One region of the Alsobacter sp. genome, then DNA from elsewhere that is predicted to be linked to it. Evidence: predicted binding sites of a transcription regulator. Region 1 holds the regulator's gene; each other region holds the start of a gene.
What was found. The regulator LexA, encoded in region 1, represses DNA repair genes until DNA is damaged. The targets are predictions, from matches to a motif close to TGTTCNNNNTGTGTTCNG.
Positions count from the first base shown of each region.

Region 2: the regulator LexA is predicted to act here: its motif matches at 1,746-1,763, upstream of AC5JCN_RS26205 (helicase-related protein).
Region 3: the regulator LexA is predicted to act here: its motif matches at 3,312-3,329, upstream of recA (recombinase RecA).

Region 1 is NZ_JCACDK010000005.1:47,776-52,376, forward strand. Features, by position in the region: gene AC5JCN_RS05470 (ComEC/Rec2 family competence protein) at 1-1,144, shown strand, start outside; gene lexA (transcriptional repressor LexA) at 1,138-1,845, opposite strand; gene AC5JCN_RS05480 (molybdopterin molybdotransferase MoeA) at 1,996-3,204, opposite strand; gene moaC (cyclic pyranopterin monophosphate synthase MoaC) at 3,201-3,689, opposite strand; gene trpC (indole-3-glycerol phosphate synthase TrpC) at 3,693-4,508, opposite strand; gene trpD (anthranilate phosphoribosyltransferase) at 4,505-4,601, opposite strand, start outside.
Region 2 is NZ_JCACDK010000021.1:143,692-148,292, forward strand. Features, by position in the region: gene rpmB (50S ribosomal protein L28) at 51-341, opposite strand; gene AC5JCN_RS26200 (DUF3108 domain-containing protein) at 665-1,534, shown strand; gene AC5JCN_RS26205 (helicase-related protein) at 1,845-4,601, shown strand, end outside.
Region 3 is NZ_JCACDK010000001.1:868,880-873,480, forward strand. Features, by position in the region: gene flhB (flagellar biosynthesis protein FlhB) at 1-458, shown strand, start outside; gene cckA (cell cycle histidine kinase CckA) at 479-3,067, shown strand; gene recA (recombinase RecA) at 3,415-4,500, shown strand.

The sequences.
Region 1 (4,601 bases):
GAGGGCTGCTCCGGGCAGCGACCCGGAAGCGGGAGCCTTCACGCCGCTGCGCCAGCAACAGCCCAGTCCGCGCGATGCGCCGCCCCCGGGGCCGGTCGCACGCCTTCTCGGGTCCGCCCGGCGGCACGTTGTGCTCGCCGTGCTCTCGACCCTCGTTGCCGAGGCCGCGACGGCCCCCTTCGCGCTCTATCACTTCCAGCGCGGGACATTGCTGGGCATCGTCGGCAACATCCTGACGCTGCCGCTCGTCAGCATCGTGGTGATGCCGATGGCAATGCTCGGGATGGTCGCCATGCCGTTCGGGCTCGACACGCCGGTCTGGCGGGTCATGGGGCTTGGTGTCCAGGGGATGCTGTCGCTCTCGGCCTGGGTCGCGGGCCTGCCGGGCGCGGTCCGCCACTCTCCGGCCTTCGGACATGGTGCCCTGCTCGGGCTCTCCGCGGCCGTGGTTCTCGCCACGCTCTGGCGTGGATGGCTGCGCCTGTCCGCCGTTCCCGCCGCAGTCGCAGGCGTCGCGCTGGCCGCCTCGGCGCCGCGCATGGACCTTGTGGTCCCGCAGGACGCGAGAGCCCTGGCGTTCCGCACCGAGGATGGACGGCTCGCAATTCTCGGCCGGGGGGCGGGCGACTTCGCCGTCACGCAGTGGCTCGCCGCCGATGCCGACGGGCGCTCGCCAGACGACCCGTCGCTCGTGAAGGGCACGTCCTGCGACCCCATCGGCTGCGTCGGACGGCTACTCGGCGGAGGCGCCATCGTGCTCGCGACGGCCCCCGCCGCCTTCGAGGAGGATTGCCGGCGCGCCACGATCCTCGTCACGCCTCTTCGGGCGCCGCCATGGTGCACCCCCGCGCTTCTCATCGACCGAGCCTCGCTGGCCCGCACGGGAGCCGTCTCCATGGCACTCGGCAGCGAAGGGATTGCCGGAGTCAAACTCTCAACAGGTCCGCCGATGTCGTTGCCGGGGCAGGGCTTTGCCGAAGCAGCCGGGACTACAGTGAGCGTCATCGCCGAGACACAGGCTCGACCACCCGGTGTGGAGCGCCCATGGCTGCGTGCCCCGCCACCCGGTGCGGTTCCGCAGGCGAGACCGCCACCGCGGATGCCGCGCACCACCTCTCCGGACGGCGAGGAAGAGGCTCAGTAGCGGCGCAGCAGGCTGACCAGCCGGCCCTGGATGCGCACCCGGTCGGGGCCGAGCACGCGCGTCTCGTAGGCCGGATTGGCGGCTTCCAGCGCGATCGATGAGCCCCGCTTGCGCAGCCTCTTCAGGGTGGCCTCCTCGTCGTCGATCAGTGCGACGACGATGTCCCCGGTGTCGGCGCTGTCCTGCCGGCGGATGACGACAGTGTCGCCGTCATGGATGCCGGCATCGACCATCGAGTCGCCGCGGACCTCGAGTGCGAAATGCTCGCCGGATCCGATCATGTCCGGCGGCAGGCTGATCGTGTGGCTGCGGACCTGCAGGGCCGAGATGGGCGTGCCTGCCGCGATGCGCCCCATGACGGGTATCGCCACGTTCGGGTTTGCGTCGTCACTGCCGCCCGAGACCGGGCGCGGCCGCAGCTTGCCCAGCGTTCCCTCGATGACGTTCGGGCTGAAGCGGCCTCGCGGGGCGCCGGCCGGCACCGCCTGCTCGGGCATGCGCACCACCTCTATGGCGCGGGCCCTGTTGGGCAGGCGGCGGATGAAGCCGCGCTCCTCCAGCGCCATGATCAGCCGGTGAATGCCGGATTTCGAGCGCAGGTCCAGCGCCTCCTTCATCTCGTCGAAGGAGGGCGGAACGCCGTCCTCGCGCAGTCGGTCGTGAATGAAGCGAAGGAGTTCGTGCTGCTTGCGCGTCAACATGCCGGTGCCACCTGCGGAGCGATCGCGCGTTGCGCGACTCAAACAAATCACGAACAAACCATACACGTTCCCCCTGTGTTCGGCAAATCGATCACCTGTTCGCATGGCGAGGCCCAATGTTCCACATGGGATCGCGGCCCCGGACGAGCGCTAAAGGCGCACGATCCTGCAGGCGTCGCCTGCCTTGGCGGCAGTCGCGTGCGGGGCACGAACGAGGAGGGCGTCGGCTGCGCCCAAGACGCTGAGCATCGAGGAGTCCTGCAGCGGAAACGGGAACACGATCGTCGTCCCGTCGGGCGCGCGCTCCGTCCGCGCACGGACGTAGTCCTGCCGCATGTCGTTGGCGGGAACCGCCTCGCCGAGCCTGGCCGGCTCCGACGGATCCCCGCCGGCTTCGGAATCGCCGACGAGAGCGCGCAGCAGGGGGACGAGAAAGAGCCGGGCACAGACGATGGATGAGACGGGGTTTCCCGGGAGCCCGAGGATCACCATCCGACCCAGTCGGCCGAAGATCAGCGGCTTGCCCGGCCGCATCGCGATCCGCCAGAAGCCGAGCGTCATGCCGCGACTGGTGAGCGCGGACTGGACGAGGTCGTGGTCGCCCACGGACGCGCCGCCGAGGGTGACGAGCACGTCGGCGCCTGCAGCCTCGGCCCGGGTTATGCCGTCCTCGAGCGCCTCGAACGTGTCGCCCGCGATCCCGAGGTCGGTCGCCACCCCCCCGGCCGCGGCGGTCATGCCGGCGACGGCATAGGTGTTGGAGGCGACGATCTGGTCGGGTCGCGCCGTCTCCCCGGGGCGGACGAGCTCGTCGCCCGTGGCGAGGATGGCCACGCGAGGGCGGCGACGTGCCTGAATGGTGGGATGGTCCATGGCGGCAGCCAGCGCCACCGTCCGCGGCGTCAGGCGCGTGCCCGCCGGCAGCAGTTCCTGCCCGGAGGCGAAGTCCAGCCCGGCCTGGCGCACGAAGCGCCCCGTGCGTTCGGCGGACGTGGTCACGACGACATCGCCCTCGCGGGTCGCGTTCTCCTGGATCAGGATCGTGTCCGCCCCGTCAGGCAATGGCGCGCCGGTGAAGATCCTGACCGCTTCGCGAGGACCGACCCGGCCCTCGAAGGCGTGCCCCGCCGGTGCCGTTCCGATCACTTTCAGCCGTGCACCCGCCTGCGCCACGTCCTCGCCGCGCACGGCGTAGCCATCCATCGCCGACGCTGCGAAGGGGGGCTGCGTGCGCAGGGCCGCCAGCGGAGCTGCCAGAGTGCGCCCGTCCGCCTCGGCCACGGGAACGGTCTCCGTTTCGACCGGCCCGGCCGCCTCGATCACCATTCTCAGGGCGTCGTCGACCGAGAGCAGGCTCATGACGGCGTGCCCTCGGCCTGCCATTCACCGGACTTGCCGCCTTCCTTCGACAGCAGCCGGACGCCCTCGATCCGCATGCCGCGATCAGCGGCCTTCACCATGTCGTAGACGGTGAGGCAGGCGACGGAGACAGCGGTCAGCGCCTCCATCTCCACCCCGGTCTGGCCGGTCACCCGGGCCAGCGCGCGGATGCGAACGCCCGGGAGAAGGTCGTCGAGCTCGAGATCCACCTGGACCTTGGTCAGAAGTAGCGGATGGCAGAGCGGCACCAGCTCGTGCGTGCGCTTGGCCGCCATGATGCCCGCGATGCGCGCGACGCCCAAGACGTCGCCCTTCTTCGCGTCGCCCATGCGGATCAGCGCCAGCGTCTCGGGCAGCATGACGACGCAGCCCTCTGCGACTGCGGTCCGCATCGTGGCGGACTTGTCGGAGACGTCGACCATGGAGGCGGTGCCGGACGCGTCGATATGGGTGAGGCCGGACATCGCTCAGGCCTCCGCCGCCTCGCCGAACAGCAACGCGCTGGTCGCGGCGGCAACGTCGGCCTGGCGCATCAGGCTCTCGCCGACGAGGAAGGTGCGCACGCCGCAGCGTCCGAGCCGCTCCAGCTCGGCATGGGCGAAGATGCCGCTCTCCCCGACGACGATCCTGTCTGCCGGGATGCGGGGAGCCAGCTCCTCCGTCACTTCCAGGCGCGTCTCGAAGGTCCTGAGGTTGCGGTTGTTGATGCCGACCAGCCTCGTGTCCAGGGGCAAGGCGCGATCGAGCTCGGCGGCATCGTGCACCTCGACCAGCACGTCCATGGCGAGCGCATGGGCGGTGGCGACGAGTTCGCGCGCCTGAGCGTCGGTCACGCTCGCCATGATGACGAGGATGCAGTCCGCCTCCCAGGCGCGAGCCTCGAACACCTGGTAGGGCTCGAACAGGAAGTCCTTGCGCAGTGCGGGAAGGCGGGTCGCGTCGCGCGCCGCCTTCAGATAGTCCGGCCTGCCCTGGAATGACGGCTCGTCGGTGAGGACGGAGAGGCAGGTCGCGCCGCCAATCTCGTAGGCCCTCGCCAGGGCCGGCGGGTCGAAGTCGGCGCGGATAAGGCCCTTGGAAGGGCTCGCCTTCTTGATCTCGGCGATCAGGGCCGGCCGGCCTTCGGCGAGATGGGTGTCGATGGCCCGGGCAAAGCCGCGCGGCGCCGGGGCCGCCGCGGCACGCCGCTCGATCTCGGCCTGCGGCACGGCATGCTTCGCGGCAGCGATCTCGAGGCGCTTGTAAGCCTCGATCCGGTCGAGAATATCGATCCCCGCGCTCATCGGTTGGACACCGCGACGAGAACGTCCAGCGTCCGGGCGACGGCACCGCTGTCGATGGCGGACGCTGCAGCATCCGCGCCCTCGCGCAGCGTC
Region 2 (4,601 bases), on a different contig from region 1:
GAAACCCCGCTCCGGGCGGAGCGGGGTCCCGAATGTCCCGGCCGTCCGCCTTACTGGGCGGTGGCGATCTTCTTCTCGATCTCGCGCTTCAGGTCGCGGGCGCCCTGCGACAGGTCATCGGTAGAGGCCTTCACGAGGAAGGCGTCGAGGCCGCCGCGGTGCTCGACCGAGCGAAGCGCATGCGCGGTGACGCGCAGACGGAACGAGCGCTGCAGCGCGTCCGACTGCAAGGTCACGTGGCACAGGTTCGGCAGAAAGCGCCGCTTCGTCTTGCGGTTCGAGTGGCTGACCAGATGCCCGGTCTGCACGCCCTTGCCCGTCAATTCACACCGACGTGCCATGTTCTCAGATCCTTCGCCGTCTCGCGGTGCCCGCCCCGCTGAAAGAGCGAAGGCGGCCGAGGCCGCCGACGGGAGCACGCATGCATTCGTTGGGCGGTGCTATAGTGGACTGGACGGCGCAACGTCAAGTCGCGCGGCGCGCGTACCCGGCCGGTTTTCGCCCCGCCGCCCGACCATGTGGCTCGCGCCACGCGCGGGCAGTCGCCATGATGCCCCCGAATCAGTCAAGATGGCGCGCCACGAAAGCGACTCCTTCCGTTGCGACGCTCGGATGATGCCCTCCCGGTCGAAGCGCCGGGGCGTCCCTTGGAACGAACCGACCGATGCGCCATCCGACTGTCCGCCCCCCGCGCCGCCTTCGTGCCGCTCGCCCGTTTATTTGGCTCGCCTTTGCTGCGTCCGCCGCTGCCATCGTCCCGGCGCATGCCGATACGGTCGGCGTCCAGTACGCCCTGAGCCTGGCGGGCCTGCCGATCGGAACGGCGACGCTGAACGGCAACTTCGACCGCGAGGCCTACAAGGTCGACGTGCGTGCCAAGCTGACCGGCCTGGCGGGGATGCTGACCAGCGGCAAGGGCGCGGGCACGTCCACCGGGGTCATGGACAAGGGCAAGATCGAGCCGTCCAGCTACGCGCTGATCTCGGGCGGATCGAGCAACACCTACACGGTACGAATGGCCCTGAATGCGGGGGCGGTCGGCGACATCGAGATCACGCCGCCTCTCGATCCGAAGGCTGACCGCGTGCCGGTTCTGACCGAGCACAAGAAGGGGGTCGTCGACCCCGTCAGCGCGCTCCTGATGCCCGTGCCCGCCGGCGCCAAGCTGCTGGATCCGACCTCGTGCAACCGCACGATCCCGGTGTTCGACGGGGCCGGCCGCTTCGACGTCACGCTGAGCTACAGCGAGACCAAGACGGTCGAGGTGAAGGGCTATTCGGGACCCGTGGTGGTGTGTTCCGCGAGGTACATCCCGATTTCCGGCCACCGAACCGGTCGCAAGTCGACCCAGTTCATGGCGGAAAACCGTGACATGGAGGCCTGGCTGGCTCCCGTCGAGGGTGCCCGGGTCCTGGTCCCGATGCGCATCTCGGTGCGGACGATGATCGGAACGACGGTGATCGAGGCGAACCGCTTTACGGTGACCAAGACGACCGCCTCGGATGTCACGGGCACGCCGGCGTCGGGGAACTGACAGAGCCCGAGAATCTTCGCGCCAGCGCATGCGATTGGTTAACCAAGTTCCCGACAAGACGGCAGCGAGGGGCCAATCGAGCGGAGCTTGCAGGGCGTCGAGCGACCAACACGAAAAAGATCTTTGTGCGTTGTTCCCGCCGCAATGTTGCCGCTGATCTTGATGCGGAACGAATGAAGACTCTGGAGGAGTCACCGATTCGACCGTGATTCGTTCCCTCAACGTTCCCTGACTCGGCAGGAAAAAGAGTTCTCTTTCGCGCTTTCCCGCTCGCAGCCGGCCACCCCGGCCCCTATATAGTCGGTCGATAATGCTTCCCCGCTCGCTTCCGCCTTCCGTTCGCGCCCGTGGCGTCACGGCCGTGCTCGGCCCGACCAACACCGGCAAGACCCACCTCGCCATCGAGCGCATGATCGGCCACGGAGCCGGCCTGATCGGGCTGCCGCTGCGCCTGCTGGCGCGCGAGGTCTACCAGCGTGTCGTCGACCGCGTGGGTGTGGATGCCGTCGCCCTCGTCACCGGCGAGGAGAAGATCAAGCCGGCCAATGCACGGTTCTGGATCGCCACGGTCGAGGCGATGCCGCGTGACTTGGACGTGCCCTTCGTCGCCATCGACGAGGTGCAGCTCGGCGCCGACCGCGACAGGGGCCACGTCTTCACCGACCGCCTGCTGAACATGCGGGGCCGCGCCGAAACGCTGCTGATCGGGGCGGCCACGGTGAAGCCGCTTGTCGAGGCGCTGATCCCCGGCGTCAACGTCGTCTCCCGCCCGCGCCTGTCCACGCTCAGCTTCGCCGGCGAGAAGAAGATGACCCGCCTGCCGCCGCGCAGCGCCGTGGTCGCGTTCTCTGCCGACGAGGTCTATGCCATCGCCGAGCTGATCCGCCGCCAGCGCGGCGGCGCTGCCGTGGTGCTGGGAGCGCTGTCGCCGCGCACCCGCAACGCCCAGGTCGCGATGTTCCAGAACGGCGACGTCGACTTCCTCGTGGCCACCGACGCCATCGGCATGGGGCTGAACCTCGACCTCGACCACGTCGCCTTTGCCGCCGACAGGAAGTTCGACGGAGCCATGCACCGGCGCCTGAACCCGGCCGAGGTGGGGCAGATCGCCGGCCGGGCCGGGCGTCACCTGCGCGACGGCACGTTCGGGACCACGGGCCGTTGCCCGCCTTTCGAGCCGGAGCTCGTCAACGCCGTCGAGAACCACTCCTTCGATCCGCTGACGATGCTGCAGTGGCGCAACGCCGATCTGGATTTCTCGACGCTCGCACGCCTCGTGGCCTCGCTGGAGCGCTACCCGTCGGAGCATGGGCTGACGCGGGCCATTCCGGCTGCGGACGTGGTGGCTCTGGAGATCGCCGCGCATGACGACGAGCTGCGCGGCTACGCGTCGACAGCGGCGACGGTCGAGCGGCTGTGGGACGTCTGCCAGATCCCTGACTACCGCAAGGTGGCGCCGCAGGCCCATGCCGACCTGGTTTCGACCGTCTACCGCCAGCTCATGCGCCACCAGCGCCTCTCCGACGACTGGTTTTCCCGCCATGTCGAGGACGTCAACCGCACCGATGGCGACATCGACACGCTGTCGAACCGCATCGCCCAGGTGCGCACATGGACGTTCGTTGCGAACAGGCCGGACTGGCTGCGTGATCCCGAGCATTGGCAGGGCGTCACCCGTCAGGTAGAGGACAGGCTGTCGGATGCGCTGCACGAGCGTCTGGCCCAAAGGTTCGTGGACCGCCGCACCAGCGTGCTGATGCGGCGCCTGAGAGAGAACGCGATGCTCGAGGCGGAAATTACGGCGGCGGGAGATGTGCTCGTCGAGGGGCACCATGTCGGACGCCTCCAGGGCTTCCAGTTCGCCCCCGATGGGCAGGCTGCCGGTCCCGAGGAGGCGAAGGCGCTCCGCAACGCGGCCGCGAAGGCGCTCGCGGGCGAGATCGACACGCGCGCCTCCAGGCTCGGCGGATCACCCGACGATGCCTTCGTGCTGGCCAATGACGGCTCGCTGCGCTGGCAGGGCGAAGTGGTCGCCAAGATCGCTGCCGGCGACAAGCTGCTGGAGCCGCGCGTGCGGCTGCTGGCCGACGAACACCTGTCCGGGCCCGCCCGCGAGCAGGTTCAGTCCCGGCTCGACCTGTGGCTCAAGGCCTACGTGGAAAAGCTGCTCGGCCCGTTGCTGAAGCTCGAGGCGCCCGACCAGCTGGGCGGCATCGCCCGCGGCATCGCCTTCCAGATCGCGGAGGCGCTCGGTGTGCTGGAGCGCTCCCGGGTCGCCGAGGAGGTGAAGTCGCTGGACCAGGAGGGCCGCGCCGCGCTGCGCGGCTACGGTGTCCGCTTCGGCGCCTATCACCTGACCGTTCCGGCCCTGCTGAAACCCGCCCCGCGCGCCCTGGCCGCGCAGCTCTGGGCGCTGAAGCATGGCGGCCCCGACGTGAAGGGGCTCGACGACATCCTCCACCTCGCCGCATCCGGCCGGACCTCCATCCCGGTGGACAAGGAGGTCACGCGCGGCCTCTACAAGGCGGCGGGCTTCCGCGTCTGCGGCGAACGGGCCGTGCGCGTCGACATCCTGGAGCGGCTCGCCGACCTCATCCGCCCGGCCATCCAGTACCGGCCCGGCGTGACGCCGGGAACACCTCCGGCGGGAGCGGCCGACGGCGAGGGCTTCGTCGTGACCACGGCCATGACCTCGCTGTGCGGCTGCGCCGGCGAGGACTTCTCATCCATCCTCCGCTCCCTGGGCTACGTCGTCGACAAGCGCCCCGGGCCGGCCATCACCGTCCCGCTGCTGGAGGCGGCGCCGACGGTGCCGGCCGCCGTGACGCCCGCCCCCGAGGCGGCGCAGGCGGAAGCGGTCTCCGGCGAGGCTGCCGGGAGCGAACCGGCGTCGAGCCCTCTGCCCGAGCCGACCGACGCCGCACCGGGCGCCACCGCCCCGGATGATTCCTCCCCCTCGGAGCTGCTGCTCGCCGACTTCGCCGCAGGCGAGGCCGTGCCGGTCGTAGACGCACCAACGGCAGCGGCACCCGAAATGGAGGCAGCACCGGCTGAGGCAGTCCCCGCA
Region 3 (4,601 bases), on a different contig from region 1:
TCATCGCCGGTGCCGACTTCCTTTACCAGCGTTTCTCCTGGTTCAACCGCCAGCGCATGACCAAGCAGGAGCTGAAACAGGAATACAAGGAAACCGAGGGTAACCCCGAGATCAAGGCCAAGCTCCGCCAGCTGCGGGCGCGGGCATCGAAGCAGAGGATGATGAGCAAGGTGCCTCAGGCCACCGTCGTCGTGATGAACCCGACCCACTACGCCGTGGCGTTGCGCTACGAAGCCGGCATGGCCGCGCCCCTGTGCGTGGCGAAGGGCCTCGATGCGATTGCGTTGCGCATCCGCGACGTGGCGGAGGAGAATTCCGTGCCTGTCGTCGAGAATCCGCCGCTGGCCCGGGCGCTTTACAAGGCGGTCGATCTCGATCAGGAAATCCCGGTCGAGCACTACAAGGCCGTTGCCGAGGTGATCGGCTACGTCATGCGTTTCCGCAGGAGGGCGTCGTGACGGCTGCGGACGGGTGGGATATGCCGAAACACGCGGGCAACGAGGCGGTGGGCGCCGGCAGCGACGCCGTCGCCGGAGTGCGTCCGGAGAGGGCGCATCGCTCCGGCAGCATCGCGCTCGTGCTCGCCCTGGCCGGGGTGCTCGTCGGCGCGGCGCTGGCCCTGTCGCTCATCGCGAGCGAGAAGGCGCAGCCCCTCATCATGGGGCTGCTCGCGCTTTTATCCGTGGTCGGCGTGTTCGCGCTGTTCGCCGGAGCGGTCGGCATCATCGAATTTTCGGGCAAGACGCAGCCCAACGACCTCACCAAGCTGATCTCCGACACCTCGTCGGAGGGCATGGTGGTGGTCGAGGTCGACGGCCGCGTGGCCTACGCCAATCCGTCCTATCTGCGTCTCTCCGGTGCCCATTCGCTGGCCGAGGTGCGTGTCGTCGAGCGGCTCTTCACGGGCACGCCCGACGTGTCGGAGGCGATCTACCGCCTGGCGCAGGCTGCCCGCGACGGCCGCGGTGCGGTGGAGGAGATGCGGCTGTCGCCCCCGCTCGGCGCCTTCGAAGGCGCGGCCTGGTACCGCGTGAAGGTACGGCCGGTCGACCGTCCCGGACGCCGGCGCGCCAGCCTCTGGAGCGTCGCGGACGTGACGCGCGAGCGCGAGCGCCAGGAGAACATCTTCCAGGAGCTGCAGCACGCGATCGATTATCTCGACCACGCGCCGGCAGGATTTCTCTCCGTCGATTCGACGGGCGAGGTCGTCTACGTCAACGCGACGCTGGCCGGCTGGCTGGACTATGACCTCGCGCAGTTCGGATCCGGCGGGCTCAAGATCACCGACATCGTGCCCGGCGACGGCGCGGCGCTGCTCGGCTCGGTCGCGGGCGGGGCGGGGGAGGTCCGCACCGAGATCCACGACCTCGACCTGCGCAAGCGCGGCGGCCAGTCGCTCCCGGTGCGGGTCTTCCACCGCGTCGCCTTCGGCTATGACGGCTCGCCGGGCCCCTCTCGCACGCTGGTGCTGAACCGTTCGGCCGGCGAGGACGTCGCCGAAGGGCAGCGCGCGGCCGAGGTGCGGTTCGCGCGCTTCTTCAACAACACCCCGCTCGCCATCGCCACGATCACCCGCGAGGGCCGGCTGGCGCGCACCAACGGGCCGTTCGCGCGGCTGTTCGGCGCCTACTTCAAGGGACAGGACGCATCGGAGCCCCGCTCCATCCTGGCGGTGGCCGCCGAGCGCGAGCGGCCGGCGCTGCTGACGGCCGTCGAGGCCGCGGCCGAGGGGCGCGGCGACATTCCGCCGATCGAGATCGCGCTGGACGGCGAGGGCAACCGCTCCGCCCGCTTCTTCGTCACCTCCTCCGAACGCGACGGCGACGAGGGCGAGGTCGCCATCATCTACGCGCTCGATACGACCGAGCAGAAGGCGCTAGAGGCGCAGTTCGCCCAAGCGCAGAAGATGCAGGCTGTCGGCGAACTCGCCGGCGGCGTGGCGCACGACTTCAACAACGTGCTGCAAGGCATTCTGGGATATGCGGATCTGCTGCTGGTGAACCACCGGCCGACCGACCCGTCCTTCCAGGACATCATGCAGATCAAGCAGAATGCCAACCGGGCCGCCGGGCTCGTGCGGCAGTTGCTGGCCTTCTCGCGCCGCCAGACCCTGCGGCCGCAGGTGATGCATTTCGGCGAGGTGCTCTCCGACCTCTCCATGCTGCTGAAGCGCCTGCTGGGCGAACGCATCGCGCTCGACGTGCGCCACGGCCGCGACCTGTGGCCGGTGAAGGCGGACCTCACCCAGTTCGAGCAGGTGGTGGTGAACCTCGCCGTCAACGCGCGTGACGCGATGCCCGAGGGCGGCAAGCTCGCCATCCGCACCCGCAACGTGCCGGCCGCCGACGCGGAGGGCGTCGGCAATCCACCGATGCCGGCCGCCGACCACGTGCTGATCGAGATCGAGGACAGCGGCACCGGCATTCCGCAGGAGATCATCGACAAGATCTTCCAGCCCTTCTTCACGACCAAGGAGGTCGGCAAGGGCACGGGCCTCGGCCTCTCCATGGTGTACGGCTTCGTCAAGCAGTCGGGCGGCTTCATCTTCTGCGACAGCAAGGTGGGCGCGGGCACGACCTTCCGCATCTACCTGCCGCGCTTTGCGGGAGAGGAGGCTGATACCGCCGCCGAGGCCGCGCAGGCCGCCAAAAAGGAGCAGGCCGGGCAGCCGCCGGTGCAGCAGACCGGCGCCGACCTGACGGGGCAGGGGACGGTCCTGCTCGTCGAGGACGAGGAGGCGGTGCGCGCCTTCGGCGCACGGGCGCTCAGCCAGCGCGGCTACACCGTGCTCGAAGCTGCGTCCGGCGTCGATGCGCTGGAGGTGGTCGCGGCGCACGAGGGCTCGATCGACCTCATCGTCTCCGACGTCGTCATGCCCGAGATGGACGGCCCGACGCTGCTGAAGGAACTGCGCCAGCGCGGGATCACCGCCAAGATCGTGTTCGTCTCCGGCTATGCGGAGGAAGCCTTCCGCAAGAACCTGCCCGAAGGGGAGGAGTTCGGCTTCCTGCCGAAGCCCTTCAGCCTGAAGCAGCTGATCGAGGCGGTGAAGGCCCACTTCGTCTGAGGCGAGGCGTGGCGCGCATGGACGGCCGCCGGACTGCGGGTCTCCAGGACGGCCTTTCCTGAGGGCATTGCAAGGACGCGCAAGAGCCGCGCGTCGCGGCCCATTGCAGCGATTCCGGTAACACAATGCGTCGCCCTCCGAGCGGGGTGACAGGTTTTGTCGTGCTGTCCCTGCATCTTCCCGTTGAACAGCACTGCGCTTTCCCGCCAAGCGGTTGTTTTACAACGGGTTGGACGTGCCGTTTGAGAACAAAAAAAGAACTTGCGAGTTAGAACGAACCGTGACCATCATCGCGTCACCCTCGCCATTGAGATCGCCCCGGGCTCGTGCCAAAAGGATCCCTCACCATGTCTCAGCCGTCTCTTCGACTCGTTGAAGGTCAATCCATGGACAAGGCCAAAGCCCTCGATGCCGCGCTCTCCCAGATCGAGCGCGCCTTCGGCAAGGGCTCCATCATGCGGCTCGGCAAGAACGAGAAAGCGGTCGAGATCGAGACTGTCTCGACCGGCTCGCTGGGGCTCGACATCGCGCTCGGCGTGGGTGGCCTGCCGCGCGGCCGCGTGGTCGAGATCTACGGCCCCGAATCGTCGGGCAAGACGACCCTGGCGCTCCACACCGTGGCCGAGGCGCAGAAGAAGGGCGGCGTGTGCGGCTTCATCGATGCCGAGCATGCGCTGGACCCGGTCTATGCCCGCAAGCTCGGCGTCAACCTCGAGGATCTGCTGATCTCGCAGCCCGACACGGGCGAGCAGGCACTCGAGATCTGCGACACGCTGGTGCGCTCCGGCGCCATCGACGTGCTGGTGATCGACTCCGTGGCGGCGCTCGTGCCGCGCGCCGAGATCGAGGGCGAGATGGGCGAGGTGCAGCCTGGCCTGCAGGCGCGGCTGATGAGTCAGGCGCTTCGCAAGCTCACGGCCTCGATCTCGCGCTCGAACACGATGGTTATCTTCATCAACCAGATCCGCATGAAGATCGGGGTGATGTACGGCTCGCCCGAGACGACCACGGGCGGCAACGCGCTGAAGTTCTACGCCTCCGTCCGCCTCGATATCCGCCGCGTCGGCTCCATCAAGGACCGCGAGGAGGTCGTCGGCAACACGACGCGCGTGAAGGTGGTGAAGAACAAGGTCGCCCCGCCCTTCAAGCAGGTCGAGTTCGACATCATGTACGGCGAGGGTGTGTCCAAGGCCGGCGAGCTCGTCGATCTCGGCGTCAAGGCCGGCATCGTCGAGAAGTCCGGCGCCTGGTTCTCCTATGACAGCCAGCGCCTGGGGCAGGGCCGCGAGAACGCCAAGCAGTTCCTGCGGCAGAACCCCGACGTGGCGGCGCGCATCGAGGGCCAGATCCGCCAGAATGCCGGCCTTCTGGCCGAGCGGATCCTCGAGAACGTCGAGCCCTCCGCCGAGGATCTCGACGAAGGCGAGGCCTGACCACTCGGGCACGAGCTCACCTTCTCCCGCCCTGCGGGAGAAGGTGGCGCGCATGCGCCGGAGGAGGGCGCGGCGCCGGCAGGCGCCGTCATCCCTGCCGC